DNA from 4 places in the Exiguobacterium sp. s28 genome. Region 1 is predicted to be linked to each of the others. Evidence: predicted binding sites of a transcription regulator. Region 1 holds the regulator's gene; each other region holds the start of a gene.
The links. Region 1 encodes Rex, which represses fermentation and respiration genes when NADH is low (regulators of the CRP and FNR family bind a similar motif). Its sites were predicted from a motif close to TTGTGAAATATTTCACAA; they were not measured.
Positions count from the first base shown of each region.

Region 2: ric (iron-sulfur cluster repair di-iron protein) is a predicted target of Rex. The motif match lies at 1,797-1,814, and genes of this name have one in related genera.
Region 3: adhE (bifunctional acetaldehyde-CoA/alcohol dehydrogenase) is a predicted target of Rex. The motif match lies at 2,740-2,757, and genes of this name have one in related genera.
Region 4: KNP78_RS12355 (formate/nitrite transporter family protein) is a predicted target of Rex. The motif match lies at 4,232-4,249, and genes of this name have one in related genera.

Region 1 covers NZ_JACSLL010000011.1:8,888-14,249, forward strand. Annotated here, with positions in the region: gene KNP78_RS11380 (ABC-F family ATP-binding cassette domain-containing protein) at 1-1,284, opposite strand, end outside; gene KNP78_RS11385 (redox-sensing transcriptional repressor Rex) at 1,434-2,090, shown strand; gene KNP78_RS11390 (twin-arginine translocase TatA/TatE family subunit) at 2,090-2,308, shown strand; gene tatC (twin-arginine translocase subunit TatC) at 2,312-3,100, shown strand; gene KNP78_RS11400 (hypothetical protein) at 3,242-5,362, shown strand, end outside.
Region 2 covers NZ_JACSLL010000004.1:47,768-53,129, reverse strand. Annotated here, with positions in the region: gene modB (molybdate ABC transporter permease subunit) at 1-190, opposite strand, end outside; gene modA (molybdate ABC transporter substrate-binding protein) at 187-921, opposite strand; gene ric (iron-sulfur cluster repair di-iron protein) at 1,029-1,736, opposite strand; gene aceA (isocitrate lyase) at 1,884-3,164, opposite strand; gene KNP78_RS06125 (hypothetical protein) at 3,231-3,527, opposite strand; gene KNP78_RS06120 (malate synthase G) at 3,524-5,362, opposite strand, start outside.
Region 3 covers NZ_JACSLL010000013.1:26,159-31,520, reverse strand. Annotated here, with positions in the region: gene adhE (bifunctional acetaldehyde-CoA/alcohol dehydrogenase) at 9-2,600, opposite strand; gene KNP78_RS12575 (MarR family winged helix-turn-helix transcriptional regulator) at 2,986-3,432, shown strand; gene KNP78_RS12570 (YebC/PmpR family DNA-binding transcriptional regulator) at 3,512-4,222, shown strand; gene KNP78_RS12565 (Na+/H+ antiporter family protein) at 4,371-5,362, shown strand, end outside.
Region 4 covers NZ_JACSLL010000012.1:75,995-81,356, reverse strand. Annotated here, with positions in the region: gene KNP78_RS12370 (fumarylacetoacetate hydrolase family protein) at 1-806, opposite strand, end outside; gene nrdG (anaerobic ribonucleoside-triphosphate reductase activating protein) at 861-1,316, opposite strand; gene KNP78_RS12360 (anaerobic ribonucleoside triphosphate reductase) at 1,294-3,138, opposite strand; gene KNP78_RS12355 (formate/nitrite transporter family protein) at 3,329-4,180, opposite strand; gene KNP78_RS12350 (50S ribosomal protein L25/general stress protein Ctc) at 4,382-5,041, opposite strand; gene mutL (DNA mismatch repair endonuclease MutL) at 5,205-5,362, opposite strand, start outside.

The sequences.
Region 1 (5,362 bases):
GCTGCGAACTTCTTGTTCGCGCATGAGCGGCCAGTCGTTCCAAATCTCGTCGATGACGCGGTTGGCGTCTGACAAGTTCTGTTGCTCCTGGTCGTAGTAGCCGATCTCGACGCCGGTGCCGTAGCGGATGTCACCGGTAAGGGCCGGCTGTTGTTTCGTCAACACTTTCAAGAGCGTCGATTTGCCGACCCCGTTCGGGCCGACGAGGGCGACCGATTCGCCGCGTTGCAGTTGGAAGCGGAGATTTTGGGCGATCGGTTCCTCATAGCCGATGGCGAGGTCGCTGCCGCTCAACACGTCGTTCCCGCTTTGGCGCTTAATCGAGAACGAGAGGACGGCACTACGCTCATCACCGTCCGGCGCTTCCATTCGATCGACTTTCTCGAGACGCTTGCGGACACTCTGGGCCCGCTTCGTCGTCGTCGCCCGGGCGATGTTGCGCTGGATGAAGTCCTGCATCTTGGCGATCTCTTCTTGCTGTGATTCGAACTGTTTCTTTTCTTGCTCATAGATCGCGGCCTTCTGCTCGAGATACTTCGTATAATTGCCGACGAAGCGACGGCTCCGGTGACGCGACAACTCATAGACGACCGAGACGACGCGGTCGAGGAAGTAGCGGTCGTGGGAGACGATGAGGACGGCGCCTTTATAGCCGCTCAAATACTTCTCGAGCCAACCGAGCGTCTCGATGTCCAAGTGGTTCGTCGGCTCATCCAGGATGAGCAGGTCTGGACTTTGGAGCAGCATCTTCGCGAGGGCGAGGCGGGTCCGTTGTCCACCGGAGAGCGTATCGATGCGGCGCTCGAAGTCGTCCGGATAAAAGCGCATTCCGTGAAGGACGGAGCGGATCGTCGCCTCGTATTGATAGCCGCCGCGGTCTTTGAACGTATGCTGTTCTTCATCGTAAGACGACAGCAGGCGCTCATAGGCGGCCGGGTCGTTCAAGATGCGCTCGCTGCCCATGTCTTGTTCCATGCGGCGGAGCGTTTTTTCCTGTTCAATTAAATCGGTGAAGACGGTGAGCATCTCGTTCCAAATCGTCTCGTTCGATTCAAGTCCTGAATCTTGGGCGAGATAGCCGATCGTCACGTCTTTCGGTTTCATGATATCGCCCGAGTCATAGTTGTATTCCCCGGCGATGACTTTGAGCAGTGTCGACTTGCCGGCGCCGTTCCGGCCGACGAGGGCGACGCGTTCGCCTTCTTGGATTTCGAGTTTGACGTTCTCTAAAATCGGCTCGACGCCGAATGATTTCGATAAGTTATTGACTTGCAGTAGGATCAAGTGAAAAAACCCCTTTCTCTCTATTTAGTATACTGTATTTTTTAGTCTTTTCAGGTATATTCGTTGAGTGGTTATGTGAATTCGTTTACAATCAAGGTGTATGAAATTAGATTCGTTTGAAACGCGTCGTAAAAAGGAGGCTCTTTCCGTTGAGTCAAAACGAACCAAAGATTCCGCAAGCGACAGCCAAACGGTTGCCACTATACTATCGGTTTATCCAAAGCCTGCATTCATCAGGAAAACAGCGTGTCTCTTCTGCTGAACTGAGTGAGGCGGTCAAGGTCGATTCGGCCACAATCCGTCGCGATTTCTCGTACTTCGGTGCGCTCGGTAAAAAGGGATATGGCTATAACGTACAGTATCTGTTAGACTTTTTCCGTAAGACACTGAATCAGGACGAGATTACGAACGTCGCCTTGGTCGGGGTTGGTCATCTCGGGACAGCTTTCGTCAACTATAACTTCCTTAAAAACAATAACACACATATCGTTGTCGGGTTCGACGCAGACGAGACAAAAGTCGGCACGACGATGTCCGGTGTCCCGATTCATCACGTCGATGAGATGGAACAGATCATGAAACAAAACAAGATTGACGTTGCCATTTTGACGGTGCCGTCTGCCTATGCACAGCCTGTCGCGGATGACTTGGTCCGCTTCGGCATCAAAGGCATCTTGAACTTTACACCGGCCAGGCTTACTGTGCCGGATACGGTCCGCGTCCATCATATCGACTTGTCGATCGAACTCCAGTCGCTCATTTACTTTATGCAACACTATCCATCTGCTGAGGGGGTCCATCAATAATGGAATTACTATTATCGTCACTCGTCGTCGGTATTCCAGGCGGAGCAAGTCTGTTTGTCATCGCGATTATCGCGCTCATCATCTTCGGGCCGAAGAAATTGCCTGAATTCGGACGCGCCGCCGGACAGACGCTCCGTGAGTTCAAAAACGCCACGAGTGGCATGATGAACGAGCATGACGAGAAAGACAAGAAAGAAATTGAGAAGAAAGAGCAGTAAGCGATGAGCCATCAACCTGATCAAGAACGGGCACTGTCCGACCACTTGACAGAGCTGCGGAGACGACTGATGCTGTCGGCATTTGTCGTCTTTGCCTTCTTTTTGATTGCTTTGCCGAGTGTCAAATATGTGCTCGCCTATCTCCAGGCCGACCTCGTCGAACGAGGCCTTGAATTGAACGCCTTTGGGGTCGCGGACCCGCTCATGATTTACTTGAATTTGGCGCTCGTCATCGGGCTCGTCGCGGCTGGTCCGTTTCTACTGTATCAACTGTGGGCGTTTGTCGCACCTGGTCTGCATCCGAACGAGCGGAAAGCGACGCTCGCTTATATTCCGATCATCTTTATCTTGTTCCTCGTCGGTTTGGCGTTTGCCTACTATTGGTTGTTCCCGCTCGTCCTCGATATCTCGACGGACCTCGGGCAAGACCTTGGTCTGACGCAAATCATCGGGGCGTCGAACTACTTCACGTTCTTGCTGCAACTGACCATCCCATTCGGACTGTTATTCCAGTTGCCGGTCGTGACGATGTTCTTGACGCGCATCGGTGTCGTGACGCCGTACTTCCTGTCATCGATTCGGAAGTATGCGTACTTCGCCTTGTTCGTCGTCGCGGCCTTCATCACGCCGCCGGATTTGACGTCGCACCTCATGGTGTCACTGCCGCTCTTCTTCTTGTATGAGATCAGTTTATCGATTTCACGCATCACGTACCGGGGTGTGCTCCGACGTGAGAAAGAGGCGATGGTGAAAGAACAGATGGATTTGATGAAACAAATGAATGAGAAGTAAACACCATGTCATGCGACGTGGTGTTTTTTTTGATTTTAGGGCTATTCAATTTTGAAAAAACAACTTAAAATTAGGAGGGTTAAATCAAAAAATGGATTATTTTTGAAAGTTATGCATTCATAAACAGAAATGAGGAGAGTAATGAACAAGTGGTTATGGAGCATGCTCGTGGTGCTCGTCATGATGGTAGCACCGGGAGTTGAAGTCCGAGCAGAAGACTATGCCAAACCGGAAATCATTCCGGCAGGAGAAGTCGTAGGAGATAGTGGGTATGTGTGGCGTTCGGGAGATCCGGAGACGCTAGTTCACATTGAGACCGGTGAGGAATATACGTTACCGATTCGCGTGTCTGCTGCTTATAATATGTATGCCATCGGAGACGGCCGATTTATGTTAAAAGGATGGCCGGAGTGGGTGATGTGGGATATACGTACGAATGAAGCGACGACATTCCCAATCGAAGCAGGAAGTGAGAATCGACTCGTCTCAACGAATGTAACAACAGGAATGATGTTATGGGCTGATGACGAAAAGTATATTATCACATCGATGTCAGGTGATATTCTCGGATCGCTCACGAAAGGCAGCGATCAGGTATACAGTCTGCTCGATGATGGGAACGTCCTCGCGTTCGCCGACGGTCAAGTGACGAAGCGGACGGTGACAGGAGAGGTGCTTGAGACAATCAGTTCCTATTCAGGACAGGTGAGGTGGGCCCGTCACATGAAAGAAGCGAATCAATGGTTCGTGATCAAAAATGATGACTCGGAGCACATGTTTATTTTCGATTTGGCGACGAAACGATGGATTGAGAAAGATGCGCCAAACATAAGTAACCTTACGTGGAAAGACGGCACCTACTACTTCATGACGCGAGAAATGTATACGACATTCTATGTCAGTTATAACGTCAGCACGAATGAGTGGAAAGAGGCACCGATTGATGACGCTGACATTCGACAACACGGTCCTTGGTACGTTTTTGGTATGAAGAAGACGGAAGTGTACACACCGGAGTCTTTATGGAAAGCACCATGGCAACTGAATGTCAATGTGCCGAAAACGACGAATCGCTATGAGGTAGGTCGTCCATATGACGTCAACGGAACGGCCACGCTCGTCGATGGTACGGCCTTACCGATTCCAGCGACTGAGCTGACGGCACGTTTAGCCCATCAAGACGACCCGTTCGTTTGGGAGCAAGGGAAACTGACGTTACAGACGAATGAGTCGTATGACATGATTTTTAAGTGGAACGATTTTGAGCGCCGGTTAGACTTATGGGCATCGAACTATGTGCCGCTCACGCTCGACCCGCCAACCGGTGTCTTAGGCCCGATCAGCGGGAAGACGGCACCGAACACGCCGGTGTTTGTCAGTGTGACGAAAAACTTGTATCAATCGAACTCATCGGATTCATTGTTGAACTATCAATCGGCGACGGTCCAATCGGATGAGTCGGGTCGCTATACGTGGCAACCGGCGCGGTGGTTCACACCTGGATCGCGTGTGACTGTGAAAATCGGTAGTGGGTCAGGTGTTTACGCCGATCCGATTGAACTTCAGACGGTCAAAGAAAGTGACGATACTTCATCAAATGGTATCTCGGTTCTGACGAAAACGGTCACTTCAGGTGTCACATTGAAAACGACGCCGAACGCCGCAGTGGATGTGTTGATTCGCAGTGGGAAATACTACGAAATTTCGAATGAGCAGGCAGATGAAGACGGACTCATTTCGATTAAAGAGTTTAATACGATGCCTGTAGACATCGGAACAAAAGTCTACTTCAAATTAAAAGAAGCACCCGCTTCAGCGTTCCGGCTCACAACCGTGGAGACAAGAGTGGAACCGCCTGTCTTTTCGTGGACTCGGACACCGTTAATGTATGACAAATCCATCAACATCACATCGAGTACCGATCAGGCTTATCGCATCTATCGAAACGGTACGCATGTGGCGACAACACGCGTCATGCCGTACACGTTCGATACCCCATTGAAAGAAGGGGATGTCATTCTCGTCACACGTTCGAGCGGCGATGCGACGTATGAACTCACAAAGACGGTCCGTGCGTTCACTCCGACGCTCAGTGTGACGGACACGTTGATGACAAAGACACAAGCGACACTCTCAATCAAAAAGACGAGCACGGCGACAGTGCGCTTCTATGTAAATGACAAACTCGTCTCGGCCAAACGCCTATCGACGACACGTTACACCGTCCCCGCCAAACCGGGGGATCGTGTTCGCGTCAAAGCA
Region 2 (5,362 bases), on a different contig from region 1:
CAATCAAGGCGTATAGTCCGATGACTGTCGGCGGCAAGATGAGCGGCAGTAAAAACACCGTCTCCAACAGCCGCTTTCCTTTGAATTGACGGTGATGCATGAAATAGGCCGCTCCGAAGGCGAGGATGAAGGCGCTCACCGTCGCCATCATCCCGACTTCGAATGTGAGTTGAAGTGGAGATTGCGTCATTTAGAAAATCCTTTCGCTAAAAAGTGAGCTTGGATATCATCGTCAAACAAACGCGCGTAAACATCGCGCACGTATGGGTTGTGCGTCAATCGGACCGCCGGATACGCGATCGTACCCGTCGCTTCAAACGGGACCGCCTGAAGCGACTCGACGTCCGTCGTCAGTTCCGTCTTATAGACGAATCCCGCATTGGCGTCGCCTTGTTCGATGAGCGTCAACACTTGTCTCACATTCTGGGCGAACATGATTCGCGGTTCCACTTCCTCCCACACGCCTTCCACTTCTAGCGCCGCTTTCGCGTAGCGACCGGCCGGGACATTGACCGGGTCACCGATGACGATCCGAGCACATGCGTTTAAGTCGTCCCACGTCTCCGCGCACGGTCTCCCTTTCGGTGTCACGAGCCACAGCTCGTTATGCAAAAACGCATCCCGCTCTAGAATCGGGATTTGTAATCGGTCGACATCATCAACGCTCGCGGCTAAAAAGATATCTGCCGGAGACCCGTGATCGATTTGTGCTCGCAAGGCGCCGCTCCCGTTCGTCACGACCCGAACGTCGATCCCATCGAATTCCGCTTCAAGTTGTCGCTCTACCGCTTCTAAAGCCGGTCCTAAGCTTGCCGCCGCCAAAATGGTCACGGTGGTGTCCTCCGAATCTGAACTCGACCAGACTTGACTTAGTAATAAGGCGACCGTCACCCCTACGATGACTCCACTCACCCGTTTCATGATTAATCACTCCTTTGCCTCCCCTTTATCGTAGCGCTTGATTTGCCTCCCATCTGTATCAAACGTCACAAAAAGACACCCCCACGTAAGTAGAGGTGTGCCACTGCTTAAGCGAACGTGCGCGCCCGCGGGAATAAAATGTTGTTTTCGAGATGAATGTGTTCAAATGTATCCGATTCGAGCGCTTCTAACCGTTGATAGACAAGACGATACGTCCCACACGCTCCTTCAGGCGGCGTATAGTCGTTCGTGATTTGACGCAACTCTTTTAAAATGTCACCGGCTGCCGCGTGTTCTGACTCGAGCGAGGCCAAGATGTCATCAAGCTCCCGTCTCGTTTCAGCTGTCGGTGCCGTCTCGTGACGAAGCAACGTCGGGAAGTCTTCTGTCTCTTCTTTGACGATATGTTGTTCAAGTTCCACTTTCAATTGATTGAACAGTTGATGAATGCGTCCGAGGTGCGGATGGTTTTGTCCGTGAACCCGGAACACTTTTGTCACATATGGTGTGAGCTGTGGCAATTCGTCCGTCAAAAACTGGTGATGCTTATAAATGATGTGCTCAATCAATTCCGATGAAGAAGCAGCATCCCAATCGATGCTCTTCTCGTTCATCTCTTGCTTGCGTTGATAGAGCGCATTGACTTCTTCTAAAATGTCTTCCGTCGACCGTTTCGATTTGTCAGTCGCTTCAGCGAGTGGCCGGTTGCCGCCACAACAAAAATCGATTCGGTTCCGTTTGAAAATGTCTGCCGCTTGCGGGCATTGTTTGACGATTTCAGATACGTGCGTATCGCCCGTGAATGTCTGTGTCATCTGTCATAACCTCCATATTCATTTTGACATGTTCAGCGTAGCAAGAGTTTGACGACAAAAATGTGAAATACGTCACATTTAAGTGAACAGGATGCACGCGTTCTGAATTTGGACACAAAAAAAGCCCCTCTTGTGGAGGGGCGACGCTTAATGGGACGGCGCTTCAAATTGTTCTGCCTCGGTCGAACCGGCCAGCGCCGTCGTTGACGACTGGCCTCCCGAGATGACGAGAGACACCTCATCGAAATACCCGGTCCCGACCTCACGTTGGTGACGTGTCGCCGTATAACCGTGCTGTTCTGCACTGAATTCGGCCTGTTGCAGTTCCGAGTAGGCGGCCATCCCGCGGTCTTTATACCCGCGTGCGAGTTCGAACATTCCGAAGTTGAGCGAGTGGAAGCCAGCGAGCGTGACGAATTGGAACTTATATCCCATCGCACCAATCTCTTGTTGGAACGATGCAATCTCCTCATCCGACAGCTTTTTCTTCCAATTGAATGAAGGCGAACAGTTGTAAGCGAGGAGTTTCCCCGGATACTTCGCATGAATCGCATCCGCGAATTGACGCGCTTCGTCCAAATCAGGCTCGGACGTCTCGCACCAGACGAGGTCGGCGTACGGTGCATAGGCGAGACCGCGCGCGATCGCCTGTTCAATTCCCGCCTCGGTCCGGTAAAAGCCTTCCGGCGTCCGGTCACCGACGATGAACGGATGGTCGATTGGGTCGATGTCGCTCGTAATCAAATTCGCTGCGTGAGCATCCGTCCGGGCGACGATAATCGTCGACACCCCCATGACGTCTGCCGCGAGACGTGCGGCAATCAAGTTTTTCACGGCCGTCTGTGTGGGCAGCAACACTTTGCCGCCGAGGTGACCGCACTTCTTCTCTGAAGAGAGTTGATCCTCCAAGTGGACGCCGGCTGCACCCGCCTCAATCATCGCCTTCGTCAACTCGAACACGTTGAGCACACCGCCGAAACCGGCTTCCATGTCAGCGACGATCGGGGCGAACCAATGCGTATCGCCTTTCCCTTCCGCCGTTTGAATTTGATCGGCCCGTTGAAGCGCCTGGTTAATCCGTTTGACGACGCTCGGCACCGAGTTAGCCGGGTACAGGCTTTGGTCCGGGTACATGTGCCCCGACAAGTTCGCATCGGCGGCGACTTGCCATCCGCTCAAATAGATGGCTTCGAGACCCGCCTTCACTTGCTGGATGGCCTGGTTCCCTGTCAACGCGCCGAGCGCGTGGACGTAGTCTCGTTCGTGGAGTAACTCCCATAACCGTTCCGCTCCTTTTGTCGCGAGCGTATGCTCGATTAGGACAGACCCCCGAAGCCTCATCACGTCTTCGATCCCATATGGACGTTCGACCCCGTTAAACCGTTCCGACTGTAACATATCCTCTAGTTGCATTTGTTGTTCATTCATATCCATTCCTCCTGTATTATATTAATTTATATATTTATTGTTTGTTATATAACAGATAATGCAAGCTTAATCCAAGTATGCACAGCATTCGAGCGCCGCTTTGAATGACGAGTGCTCCATCCCGCAGCAACGACAGACGTTTTCTTCGTCACGATCTTCTGGTTTACGGAATATGACGACCTCTTCGACCGGCTCTCTCATGATTTGGAGCGACCCGTCGGCCCGGTCGAGCACGAGGCGCATCAAATCGTTCCCATAGACGAACGCCGTGTTAGCGAGCGCCGCTGTCGATTCCCCCGAGACGATCCGACGGACGACCCAACGTTCAATCAACTGTTCGCTTTCGATTTTTTTCGTTGTCATGATGATGCTCCTCCTTTTAAATTCGGTTCTAATGTCACTTGTTGTAAAAACTGTCGGCGGCGCCGGTGCAGAATGGGTTCCGTATATCCGTTCGGCGACTCGTCGCCTTCAAACACTAACTCTTTCGCCGCTTGATAGGCGATAGAGTGGTCTACATCTGGCGTCATCGAACGATAGTGCGGATCTTCCGCGTTTTGCGCGTCGACGACCTCGGCCATCCGGTAAAGCGTCGCTTCGACTTGTTCACGGCTACAGACTCCATGGTATAGCCAGTTGGCGACATGTTGACTCGAAATACGAAGCGTTGCTCGGTCTTCCATCAACCCGACGTGATGAATATCTGGCACTTTGGAGCAACCGACACCTTGCTCGACCCAACGGACGACATATCCGAGCAACCCTTGCAGGTTGTTCTCGAGCTCCTCGTTCACTTCCTCATCTGTATAGAGACGCGTGGCGAGTGGTACCTCGAGCAGACGCCCTCGCTCAGTTGCTGGATCAAACGAACGATTCACCAACTCACGCTGAACGTCAAACGCATCGACTTGATGGTAATGCAGCGCATGAAGCGTGGCCGCCGTCGGGGACGGCACCCAAGCCGTCGTCGCCCCGGACCGGACATGATTGCTTTTTTCACGCATCATATCGCGCATCCGATCGGGCATCGCCCACATCCCTTTCCCGATTTGCCCGTGTTGATGGAATCCTGCGTCAAGCCCGATCTGGACATTCAGACGTTCATAAGCATCGAGCCACTCCGAGGTCTTCATCTCGCCTTTCTTGCGCATCGGTCCGAGCGTGAGCGAGGAGTGAATCTCATCGCCCGTCCGGTCGAGGAATCCGGTATTGATGAAGACGATGCGTTCCTTCACTTGCTCGATACAGTTCTTCAAATTAAGCGACGTGCGTCGCTCCTCGTCCATCACGCCGACTTTGAGCGTGTGACGCGGTAACTCGAGTACATCTTCAATCGCATCGAACAAGTCGTTCGTGAACGCGACTTCTTTCGAGCCATGCATCTTCGGTTTGACGATATAGATGGAGCGTTCGCGGGAATTTCGTCTGGCATCAAGGTGGCGGCTCGCGATGAGCGCAGTGAAAATCCCGTCCAAAATCCCTTCCGGTACTTCACGTCCTTCCGCGTCGAGCATCAAATCCGTCGTCATCAAGTGCCCGACGTTTCGAATAAAGAGGAGCGATCGGCCCGGAAGCGTGACTTCACGCCCGTCTTTCCCGACATACTTCCGGTCAGGGTTCAACTTCCGAGTGAGCGGCCGACCTCCTTTCGTGAACGTTGCTTCGAGCGTCCCGTCCATCAGGCCTAGCCAGTTCGCGTAAAGGTGGACCTTGTCTTCCGCCCGAACAGCGGCAACCGAGTCTTCACAGTCGACGATGGCAGACAAGGCGGACTCGAGTTCGATGTCAACGAGCCCTGCTCGATCCGTCCGTCCGATTGGATGGTTCCGATCAAATTTTAGTTCGGCATGAATCCCGTTATGGATGAGTAATAAACTTGTCGGAGCTTCTGGATTCCCCACATAACCGACGAGACAATCGTCTTGAAACGCGATGCGGTTCCCTTCGATGATGGCGTATGGACTGCCCTCTGACACGAGATAGCCGTTCGCTTCTTCGTGCGAGCCCTCCTGGAGCGGAAATGTATCGTCGAGAAACTGTTTGGCATAGGCGATGACAGCTTCACCGCGAACTGGATTATAGCCGCTCGACTTCGTTTTCCCGTCCTCTTCGTCGATGACGTCCGTTCCGTACAAGGCGTCATAGAGGCTTCCCCAGCGAGCGTTCGCCGCGTTCAATGCATAGCGTGCATTGTCGAG
Region 3 (5,362 bases), on a different contig from region 1:
TCCGTTGATTATACGCCTTCGTATGCAGCGTACATGATCTCTTTCAATTCTTCGACGAGCGGCATTTTCGGGTTGGCCGTCGTACATTGGTCTTCGAACGCGTCGACTGCCATCTTGTCGACTTTCGCGTCGAGGTCCGCTTTCTTGATGCCTTGGGCTTTGAACGAGAGCTTGATGTTCAAGCGCTGACCGAGCTCGATGATCGCTTGGATGAGCGACTCGACGCCTTCTTCCGTCGTGCTAGCTGGAAGTCCGAGGTAGCGCGCGATTTCAGCGTAACGCTCGTCGGCGATGAATGACTCATATTTCGGGAACGCCGCGAGTTTCGATGGGCGTGTCGCGTTATAGCGGATGACGTGCGGCATGAGGATCGCGTTCGTCCGTCCGTGTGGGACATGGAACTCGCCACCGATTTTGTGTGCAATCGAGTGGTTGATACCGAGGAACGCGTTCGCGAACGCCATACCAGCCATTGTCGATGCGTTGTGGACTTTCTGACGCGCTTCGGCGTCACTGCCGTTCTCATACGCTTTCGGGAGGTAATCGAAGATCATCTTCATCGAACGAAGCGCGAGTCCATCCGTATAGTCGTTTGCCATGACCGAAACGTACGCTTCGATGGCGTGTGTCAACACGTCCATACCTGTATCAGCCGTGATTGAAGCTGGGACCGTCATGACGAACTCAGGGTCGACGATGGCGACGTCCGGTGTGATTGCATAATCAGCAATCGGGTATTTGACGTTGCGTTTCTTATCTGTGATGACCGTGAACGGTGTCACTTCAGAACCCGTACCTGATGTTGTCGGGATGGCGACGAACATCGACTTGTTGCCGAGTGTCGGGAACTTGTACGTCCGCTTGCGGATATCCATGAATTTTTGGCGAAGGTTCGAGAACTTCTCTTCTGGGCGTTCGTAGAAGAGCCACATGCCTTTCGCGGCATCCATCGGTGATCCACCACCGAGTGCGATAATCATGTCTGGTTGGAAGTGACGCATTGCTTCGGCACCACGCATGACCGTCTCGACCGATGGGTCTGGCTCGACTTGGTCGAAGATGCGGTACTCGACACCAGCCGGCAAGTTTTTGACGACTTTATCGGCAAATCCAAGTTTGACCATCATTTCATCTGTAACAATCATCGCCCGTTTTTTCGATGTGAGCGATTGAAGGTATTGAACCGAGTTTTTCTCAAAGTAAATCTTTTCAGGGACTTTAAACCATTGCATATTCACGCGACGTCTCGCCACCTTTTTCACGTTGAGTAGATGTTTCGCCGTCACGTTCTCAGAGACGGAGTTTTTACCGTACGACCCACAACCGAGTGTGAGTGATGGTGTCATTTCGTTATAGAGGTCACCGATCCCGCCGTGTGCCGTTGGCGAGTTGACGATGATGCGGCAAGCTTTCATCCGGAGTCCGAATGCGAGGATGGCGTCGTCGTCTGTCGAGTGGATGGCTGCCGTATGACCGAGACCACCGATTTCAAGCATCTTCTCTGCGATGGCGAAACCTTCTTCACGCGATTGGACTTTGTAGGCTCCGAGTACTGGGCTAAGTTTCTCGTGTGAGAGCAATTCTGTCGCGCCGACCGTCTCGAGTTCGGCAATCAAGATTTTCGTATCGGCCGGAACGCTAAGTCCAGCTTTCTCGGCGATCCAGGCTGCAGGCTTCCCGACGATTTCAGGGTTTACCGCACAAGAGTCTGTTTTAATGACGAGTGTCTCGAGTTTTGCTTTCTCTTCTGGTGAGCAGAAGTAGCAACCGAGCGCCGTCATTTCGGCTTTCACTTCTTCGTAAACTTCTTGGTCGACGATGATCGCTTGTTCAGATGCACAAATCATCCCGTTATCGAACGTTTTCGACAAGATGACGTCCGAGATGGCACGTTTTACTTTTGCTGTCTTGTCGATGTAGGCTGGAACGTTACCAGGACCGACACCGAGGGCCGGTTTACCAGTCGAATAGGCTGATTTGACCATCGCCGCACCGCCTGTTGCGAGGACCATGGCGACTCCTGGGTGGTTCATAAGTGCTTTCGTCGCATCGAGTGACGGTTTTTCAACCCATTGGATCAAATGTTCCGGTGCGCCGGCTTCGATGGCTGCGTCACGAAGGATGCGGGCCGCTTCACTTGAACACTGTTGTGCCGACGGGTGGAAGCCGAAGATGATCGGGTTACGTGTTTTGATGGCGATGATTGCTTTGAACATCGTCGTTGATGTCGGGTTCGTGACCGGTGTGACCCCGGCGACGACACCGACTGGTTCCGCGATGTACGTGATGCCGTTTTGCTCATCGTCTTCGATGACGCCGACCGTCTTCTCACCACGGAGTGAGTTATAAATATATTCTGTCGCAAAGATGTTTTTGATCATCTTATCTTCAAACACACCGCGACCAGTTTCTTCATATGCATGTTTCGCGAGTGCGACGTGTTGTTCGAGACCGGCTAGCGCCATCGCTTGAACGATCGCATCGATTTTCTCTTGATCAAACGTCATTAACGTGTCGAGCGCTGTATGTGCTCGTGTGACGAGCGTGTCGACCATCTGTTCTGCTGATGTTTCCACTACTGCTTTCTCTTTAACTGCCATGTTGGGTTCCTCCTCATGAATGAGAGCTTATACTGCTGACTTGATGGAGAGCACGGGGCGATCAGTGGTTTGATAAGAGTTTGTGCTTTCCTTCACATTCATAGAATACAACGTTTCCGACAATTTGTGCGTGACAACAATGTGAACTCTTTCACAATATTTTTTTGAAGAATGAGGATAGGTCTTGCTTTTTGATAGGACGCTCAGTAAAATCGTATGCGTTTTCATGAAAAAATGAAGTCTTACAAATGTAAACGCTTACATATATTGTGACGCCCGTTTGTCTGATGTGCTGTGCAATTTGTCACGCAACAAGGATTGGTCGTCCACCCCGCCCTCGGTCGTGTATAATGAAGAAAGAACCTAATTAGGAAGTGACATGACTATGCCGAGACAAGACGCAGCCGATCAGTTCGTAAAACTGATCCCATTAATCCGCAGGAAGTTGTTACGCCGTTCCGACCTCCCGCAAATCCCAAACTTGAACTTTTCCCACTTTCATCTCCTCATGTTGATTGAGGATGAAGGCGCCGTGACGAACGGACACATCAGCGAGACGCTATCGATCGCCCCGCCGAACGTGACGCCGCTCATCACGAAGCTCGTCGATGAGGGCTACATCACCCGCGTGCCGGACGAGCGTGACCGCCGTGTCATCTGGAACCAGTTGACCGACAAAGGTGAGCTCGTTCTTCGCGAGCGTCGCGACTCGTTTCGACGCTTGTTCGAGGACCGCCTCGCTTTTTTAGACGAGGAAGAGACGGATCGATTGATCGACAGCCTGAAGACGTTGACGGAGATCGTCGAGAAGATGGATAAGAGCGAGGGATGATTTTTACTCGTCAACATCCACGTCTTCTTATATAATCGAGGATGAATCAATCGAACAATGGAAAGAGAGATGACATGTAATGGGTCGTAAATGGAACAACATTAAAGAGAAAAAGGCTTCAAAAGACGCCAATACGAGTCGCATTTATGCGAAGTTCGGCCGTGAAATCTACGTAGCCGCCCGCCAAGGGGAACCAGATCCAGAATCAAACCAAGCGCTCAAGTTCGTCGTTGAACGGGCGAAGACGTACAACGTCCCACGCGCCATCATCGACCGCGCCATCGACAAGGCGAAAGGCGGCGACGAAGAGAACTTCGATGAACTCCGCTATGAAGGGTTCGGACCGAACGGCTCGATGCTCATCGTCGACACGCTCACGAACAACGTCAACCGGACGGCGTCTGAAGTCCGCGCCGCTTTCGGCAAAAACGGCGGCAACATGGGTGTCAGCGGATCGGTCGCTTACATGTTCGACGCGACGGCCGTCATCGGTGTCAGCGGCATGTCTGCTGACGACGTACTCGAACTCATGATGGAGCACGACCTCGACGTTCGCGATGTCATCGAAGAAGATGAGACGATTATCGTTTATGCGGAACCAGAAGCGTTCCATGCCGTCCAGACTGCTTTCAAAGCTGCAGGCATCGAGACGTTTGAAGTCGCCGAGTTGACGATGTTGCCACAAAACGAGATCGCCCTCGACGACGAGTCGAAAGAACAGTTCGAAAAACTGCTCGACGTCCTCGAAGATCTTGAAGACGTGCGCCAGGTGTACCATAACGTTGAATGATCATGAACGAGCGATAACTTTTCGGAGTTATCGCTTTTTTTGAACAATCGATTTGACAACCCGAAAAACGTATGTTAAATTTCAAAAGTCTTTATCATATTAAAGTGATAACAAGAGAAAGAGTTTTGAAAGAAAGGTGTTGGAATTGATGAATGCTGTCTTATTAGCTGTTATCGTATTATTCGCTCTCGCGATCAGTCGAGTTCACATCGTCTTGTCGCTCATCCTCGCCGCCGTCGTCGGTGGTCTCGTCGGAGGTCTCGGGTTCAATGAGACGTTGACCGCCTTCAGCGACGGTCTTGGCGGAGGGGCTACCATCGCCCTCAGTTATGCGCTACTCGGCGCGTTCGCCGTCGGTTTGTCAAAAACAGGGCTCCCAGACGTCCTGGCTGAAAAGTTGATTGGCATGTCAGGCCGCGACGTCACCGGTAAGAGCGTGGCGCGCGTCAAGGCGTTGTTGCTATCGTTCCTCTTATTACTAGCAATCAGTTCGCAGAACGCATTACCGATTCACATCGCGTTCATCCCGATCGTCATCCCGCCGCTCCTCGTGCTCTTTAACGAGTTGAAGCTCGACCGCCGGCTCGTGGCGACGATCCTCACGTTCGGTCTCGTCACGCCGTATATGTTACTTCCGGTCGGATTCGGCGGCATTTACTTGAATGAGATTTTGCTACCAAACGTGGAAACGAACGGCATGGCCGTCGGTGATGTCAATATTGTCAGCATCATGGCCATCCCAGCCCTCGGGATGCTCGTCGGTCTCGTCACCGCCTTCTTCCACTACCGGAAGCCGCGGACGTACGATACGATTCAACTCGGGCCTACTGATTACGAGATTCGGACGTTGAGCCCGCTCAAAATCTGGCTCACAGCTGCCGTCGTCCTCGTCGTGCTCGTCGTTCAACTTCAGACCGAATCGATGATTGCATCGGCCGTCTCAGGACTCATCCTGTTGACGCTGCTTCGCCTCATCCCTTGGTCAGAGGCAGACGACATCTTCACGAGCGGGATGCGCATGATGGCTTTCATCGGCTTCGTCATGATCGCAGCGAGCGGTTTTGCCGCCGTCATCCGTGCGACCGGTGCCATCGATCCGCTCGTCAGTGGCGCAAGCGGCATCATGGGCGACTCACAATT
Region 4 (5,362 bases), on a different contig from region 1:
TTACGGAGCGTCCCGAGTCCCGTGATGCTCACTTCGACCTTGTCTCCTGATTGGAGATAGACGGGCGGCTTCATGCCGTGGCCGACCCCGGCCGGTGTGCCGGTTGCGATGATGTCTCCTGCTTCAAGTGTCATGCCCTTTGACAAAGTCCGAATTAACTCTTCGATCGGGCGAATCATATCCGCCGTCGACCCATCTTGACGTGTCTCGCCATTGACGACCGTTTGAATCATGAGTGGGAACGAGAGCTCATCCGGTGTGACGATATACGGCCCCATCGGACAGAACGTATCGAACGATTTGCCGCGGAAAAACTGGACGTGTTGTTTTTGCACATCCCTGGCCGTGATGTCGTTCAGAATCGTGTAACCAAAAATATGGGCATCGACGTCGTCAATATCCCGGCCTGATTTTCCGATGATGACGGCGAGTTCGCCTTCATAGTCGAGCTGATCGGTCAATTCGGGGTGACGTTCGACGACAGCCTCTGGGCCGACGACCGAGGTTGGCGCTTTCGTGAAGATGACGAGCTTACCGGCCCCCGCCGTATCCATCTCTTTCACATGTTCTTCGTAATTTTTCCCGATACAGATGACATTTTTGAGCGGACGATACGGTGCGACGAACGTGACGTCTTGAAGCGCCAGCCTTGGCGCGACATCTAGATCGACATCCGGTTCAAACTCACGCGCGATGACTTCTAACAGCGAAGTCGTATGTAATTGGTCACTGACGTCATAGACGAACTCTCCTGCCACGACACCGACCCTTTGCTCTCCTTCAACTTGAAAACTACACCATTTCATCAAAATTCCCCCTTCTTTGCTAGTATACAAAAAATCGGGACGCGACGGCCCCGATTACGCTTTGTTTAAGAAAATAATCCGCTGGTTGCTCGATCCCCGAAACCGGAGCGACCGGTCCATGAGCGGCTGTTCGAAACGCCCATCGACGAGCACATCGGCACGGTCGAGCACGCTTGTGACGAATTCGTCGTGCATGGCTTGCAACTGTTCGAGCGTATAGCCCGTATACACCCAAACGTTTTTCTGAAGGACCTTACATCCGTCGACGAGCCGGGCCAATTCTTCCGGTTGCAGAAATGGTTCCCCGCCAGAAATCGTCACCCCGTCCCAGCCTGATTGTTCGATTTGAGCGAGTAAGTCCGCGACCGAGACGTCTTGTCCCCCACGTGGATTCCAAGATTCTGGATTATGACACCCAGGGCAACGGTGCGGGCAGCCTGCCGTAAAGATGACCGTGCGAATGCCTGGACCGTCGACGACCGATTCTTCAAGTACGGATAGGACGCGCATGATGCTTCACCCTCGCTCGTTCTTCTTCTCGTTTTGCCGAATTCCACCGGTCCATCGTCCCGACCAAGTAGCCGGTGATGCGACGGATCCGTTCAATTCGTTCATGCTCGCCACATGTCGGGCACGCTTCGTCGATGATCCCTTCAAGGCCGCAGTTGCCACAACGGTCGACCGGATGGTTGATCGACCCGTAGCCGACGTTCTCGGTCCGCATGAGCCGGACGATCGCTTCGACCGCTTCCGCATTATGGGCGAGCGATCCGTCGACTTCGACATACGTGATATGACCCGCATCACAGAGCGCGTGGTAAGGCGCTTCGAGACGGACTTTATCGCGAATCGAGACCGATTGATACACGGGCACATGAAACGAGTTCGTATAAAAGGCGCGGTCGGTCACACCTTCGATCATCCCAAACGATTGCTGATCTCTCGTCACAAATTTACCCGACAATCCTTCGGCCGGGGTCGCCAAGAGAGAAAAGTTCAAATCGTATCGTTCCGATGCCTGCTTCATTCGATCACGTAAATGAGTGACGATATCGAGCCCAAGCCGTTCCGCCTCTCGTGACTCGGCATGCGTGCCACCTGTGAGCACACGAAGCGCTTCGGCGAGACCGATAAATCCAACCGAGAGCGTCCCTTGCTTCAGTACCTCGCGAAGATCGTCTTCTGGACCGAGTCTCTCTCCCCCCCGCCAGACGTGTTGGGCATAGAGAAACCGAAATTCGTCGGCGTGCCGCTTCGCTTGATAGTCGAATCGTTCGAGCAATTGATCGATGGCGACGTCGACGTAAGCGTCGAGCGTCTTATAAAAAGTATGGATATCCGAGGAGACGAGTGCCATTTTGACCAAGTTCAACGTCGAAAATGATAAGTTGCCTCGTCCAATCGACGTCTCGGCACCATGCCGATTCCCCATCACCCGTGTCCGACAACCCATGTAGGCGACTTCCGAGCCGTGCGTCCCGTCGTAGTATTGAAGGTTGAACGGAGCATCGACGAACGAGAAGTTCGGGAATAACCGCTTGCCCGTCACACGACAGGCGAGACGGAACAAGTCGACGTTCGGATCGTCCTCATGGAAGTTGACCCCTTCTTTCACTTTAAAGATTTGAATCGGGAAAATCGGCGTCTCCCCGTTACCGAGCCCTCGCTCGGTCGCACGCAGCAACTCTCGAATGAATACGCGTCCCCACCGGCTCGTGTCGGTGCCGTAATTGATGGAAACGAACGGTACTTGTCCGCCACCACGTGAGTGCATCGAGTTGGCGTTGTGGATAAACGCCTCACACGCTTGATACGTCGCCGCGATTGTTTCAGACTCGGCAGTTTCAAAGAGTTGCTCGGTCGTCCATTCGACTGGTAGCTTTTTGAGCCGCTCGAGCTGACGTTCATACGTCTTTTCGACATACGGTGCGAGGTCGACATCAAACATCGGGAAAGCTTGACCGCCATGCTGCATGTTTTGGTTCGCTTGAAGAATAATCGAAGCGAGCGCCATCGCCGAGCGGATATCCTGGGGCGGTCGAATCGTCCCGTGCCCGGTATGAAATCCGTTCGTGAGTAGCTCACCGAGTGGGATTTGACAACACGTCGTCGATCCTGTCACGTAGTAGTCGGCGTCATGGATATACAAAAAATTATCCTCGACGGCTTGACGTGACCGTTCTGATAATAGATATGTCGTCGACAATTGTTTTGATACTTCTGAGGATAATCGTGCCAATTTTCCAAGTGGTGATTTCCCGTCGACGTTGGCGTTCTCTTGTACGAGGTCCTGATCTGGGAGAACACAGACATCTTCATAAAGCTGGAGCATATTCACTCCGCATCACCTCACTATATATTGATTGCAAGCGAGTTAATTACTCACTTAAGTTCCATATATAGATTATGTCATGTTTTGCTATTGAGATGTGAAGTCGAAATTGTGATCAATGCTTGTGATAAAAACGCAAAAACAGTCGAGCCACTGACGTGGACTCGACTGCTCGTTGTCGTGAGCTACCTCATACTTCTTTGGCAGGTTTCACAATTTTCAATTCGACTTCTTCCGTTGCTTCCGATTCTTGGGCTTCACGCAAGCCTTTCGCGTTTAACCACGTATAGATCGCACCCATGAACAACGCGCCACCGATGATATTCCCGAACGTGGCTGGGATCAAGTTGTGGATCGCGCCGGCAAAGCTGATCGCCTCAGGATGCGGGACGACGAGCGTGAGGGCGAACAAGACGAAGTTGGCGATGACGTGATCAAATCCTGAGGCGAAGAAAACGGCGACGAGGAAGATCATCGAGAAGATTTGGGCGAACTCGTTTTTCATTTGCTTCGGCAAGAAGATGGCAAGACAGACCATCCAGTTGCAGAAGATCGCGCGGAAGAAAATTTCGACCGTCGTGTGGTGCATCTTGCTTTCGACGACCGAGAACAGCCAGTTGTCCATTCCAAGTTCTTGGATGACACCGGTAGGAGCGAGCAGCAAGGCGAACAAAACGCCACCGAGCGCATTCCCGACAAAGCAGAGCAACCAGACGAGCATCGTGTCGCTGAGCGTCGTGTACCCCCGCATCGTCGAGGTTGTGAAGTACATTGTATTCCCGGTGAACAGTTCGGCTCCGCCATAGATGATCATGACGAGGGCGATCCCGAATGAGAATCCTCCGATGAGCGTTGTGAACGGAGAATCGATCAAATACATTCCGTTGACGACTTTCAGTGTGAAAATTGAAGCGAATCCGATAAAGATCCCCGCGAGCATTGCTCGTAAAAAGTACTCCATTGGCCGATAATGAATCATTTGCGAAGATGCCTGTGCTTTCTTCCGCAACGATTCGAGTGCATGGATTTCCATTGATGCCATGTCACAAACCCTTCTTTCTGTTTGAATGAAACCATTATAATAAGAACGAACATGTGAAATCATTAACAATATAAGCCCGAAACGAATAAATTGCAATCGCCCCTTCCACATGTTGACACATTTTTCACATCGTAATCGTTTACATTTGTCGGATTTGTGACTAGAAAAAAACGACCCTTCGCAAAGGGCCGTTCGAAATGATTATTCTTTGTTTTCAGAAGCCTCTTCCGACTCTTCCGTTGAAGTTTCTGACGCCTCTTCAGTCGCTTCAACTTCGCCTTCTGTCGCTGTATCAGCTTCAAGGTCTTCGACCGCCACCGGTTCATTCACCGATGCGATTTGAAGATCACCCTCAGATACGATTTCGTAATCTTTGTTCTCTGGAATATCAGCGACAGTGAGCGAGTCACCGATGCCGAGTTCAGAAACATCAAGCTCGATACGCTCCGGAATGTTGGCTGGTGTTGCCGAGACCGTTACTTTATAGAGCGTCTGTGCCAGGTAGCCGCCTTCTTTGACGCCTTTCGCGTCGCCGACAAGTGTGACGTCCGCTTCGACTTCTGTCGCTTCGTCCATCTTCACTGCCATAAATTCGACGTGCTTGTATTCGTTCGTAAATGGGTCGACTTCTGTCCCGTGAACGAGTGTGTTCACTTTCTTACCATCGATATTGAGTTCGATCAAAGCGTTGTCGCCGTGTTCACGAAGAATCTTACGAAGTGCCATCTCTTCGAATGCGACCGGTGTGCTTTCAACTTTGTAGCCGTAAACGACACCTAACACTTTTCCTTCTTTACGCAAGTTAGCGCGGACCGAACGTGGTCGTAATTCTCGTTTCGTTACTTTAAGCGTGTCTGCCATAATCTTTTCCCCCTACTGGTTTATCGATCATGTCTACATCTTGAGGGTGAGGCAGTGAAAAAGCCACCTCTCAACCTCGATGCGTTGAGTGACATGTGTATATTGTTCCCATAGCCACCTATCCATAAACGTAACAGGAGGTTAAGAAAAGATTACAGGCGTGTCACATAACGCGTTTAAATAGCTTCTCGAGCTCGTACGTGCTCCACTTCACTAAAATCGGACGTCCGTGCGGACACGTGTACGGAGACGTCGTCTGATTCAAATCGTGAAGCAATTGCCGCATCATCTCGTGGTTCAACGGATGGTTCGCTTTAATCG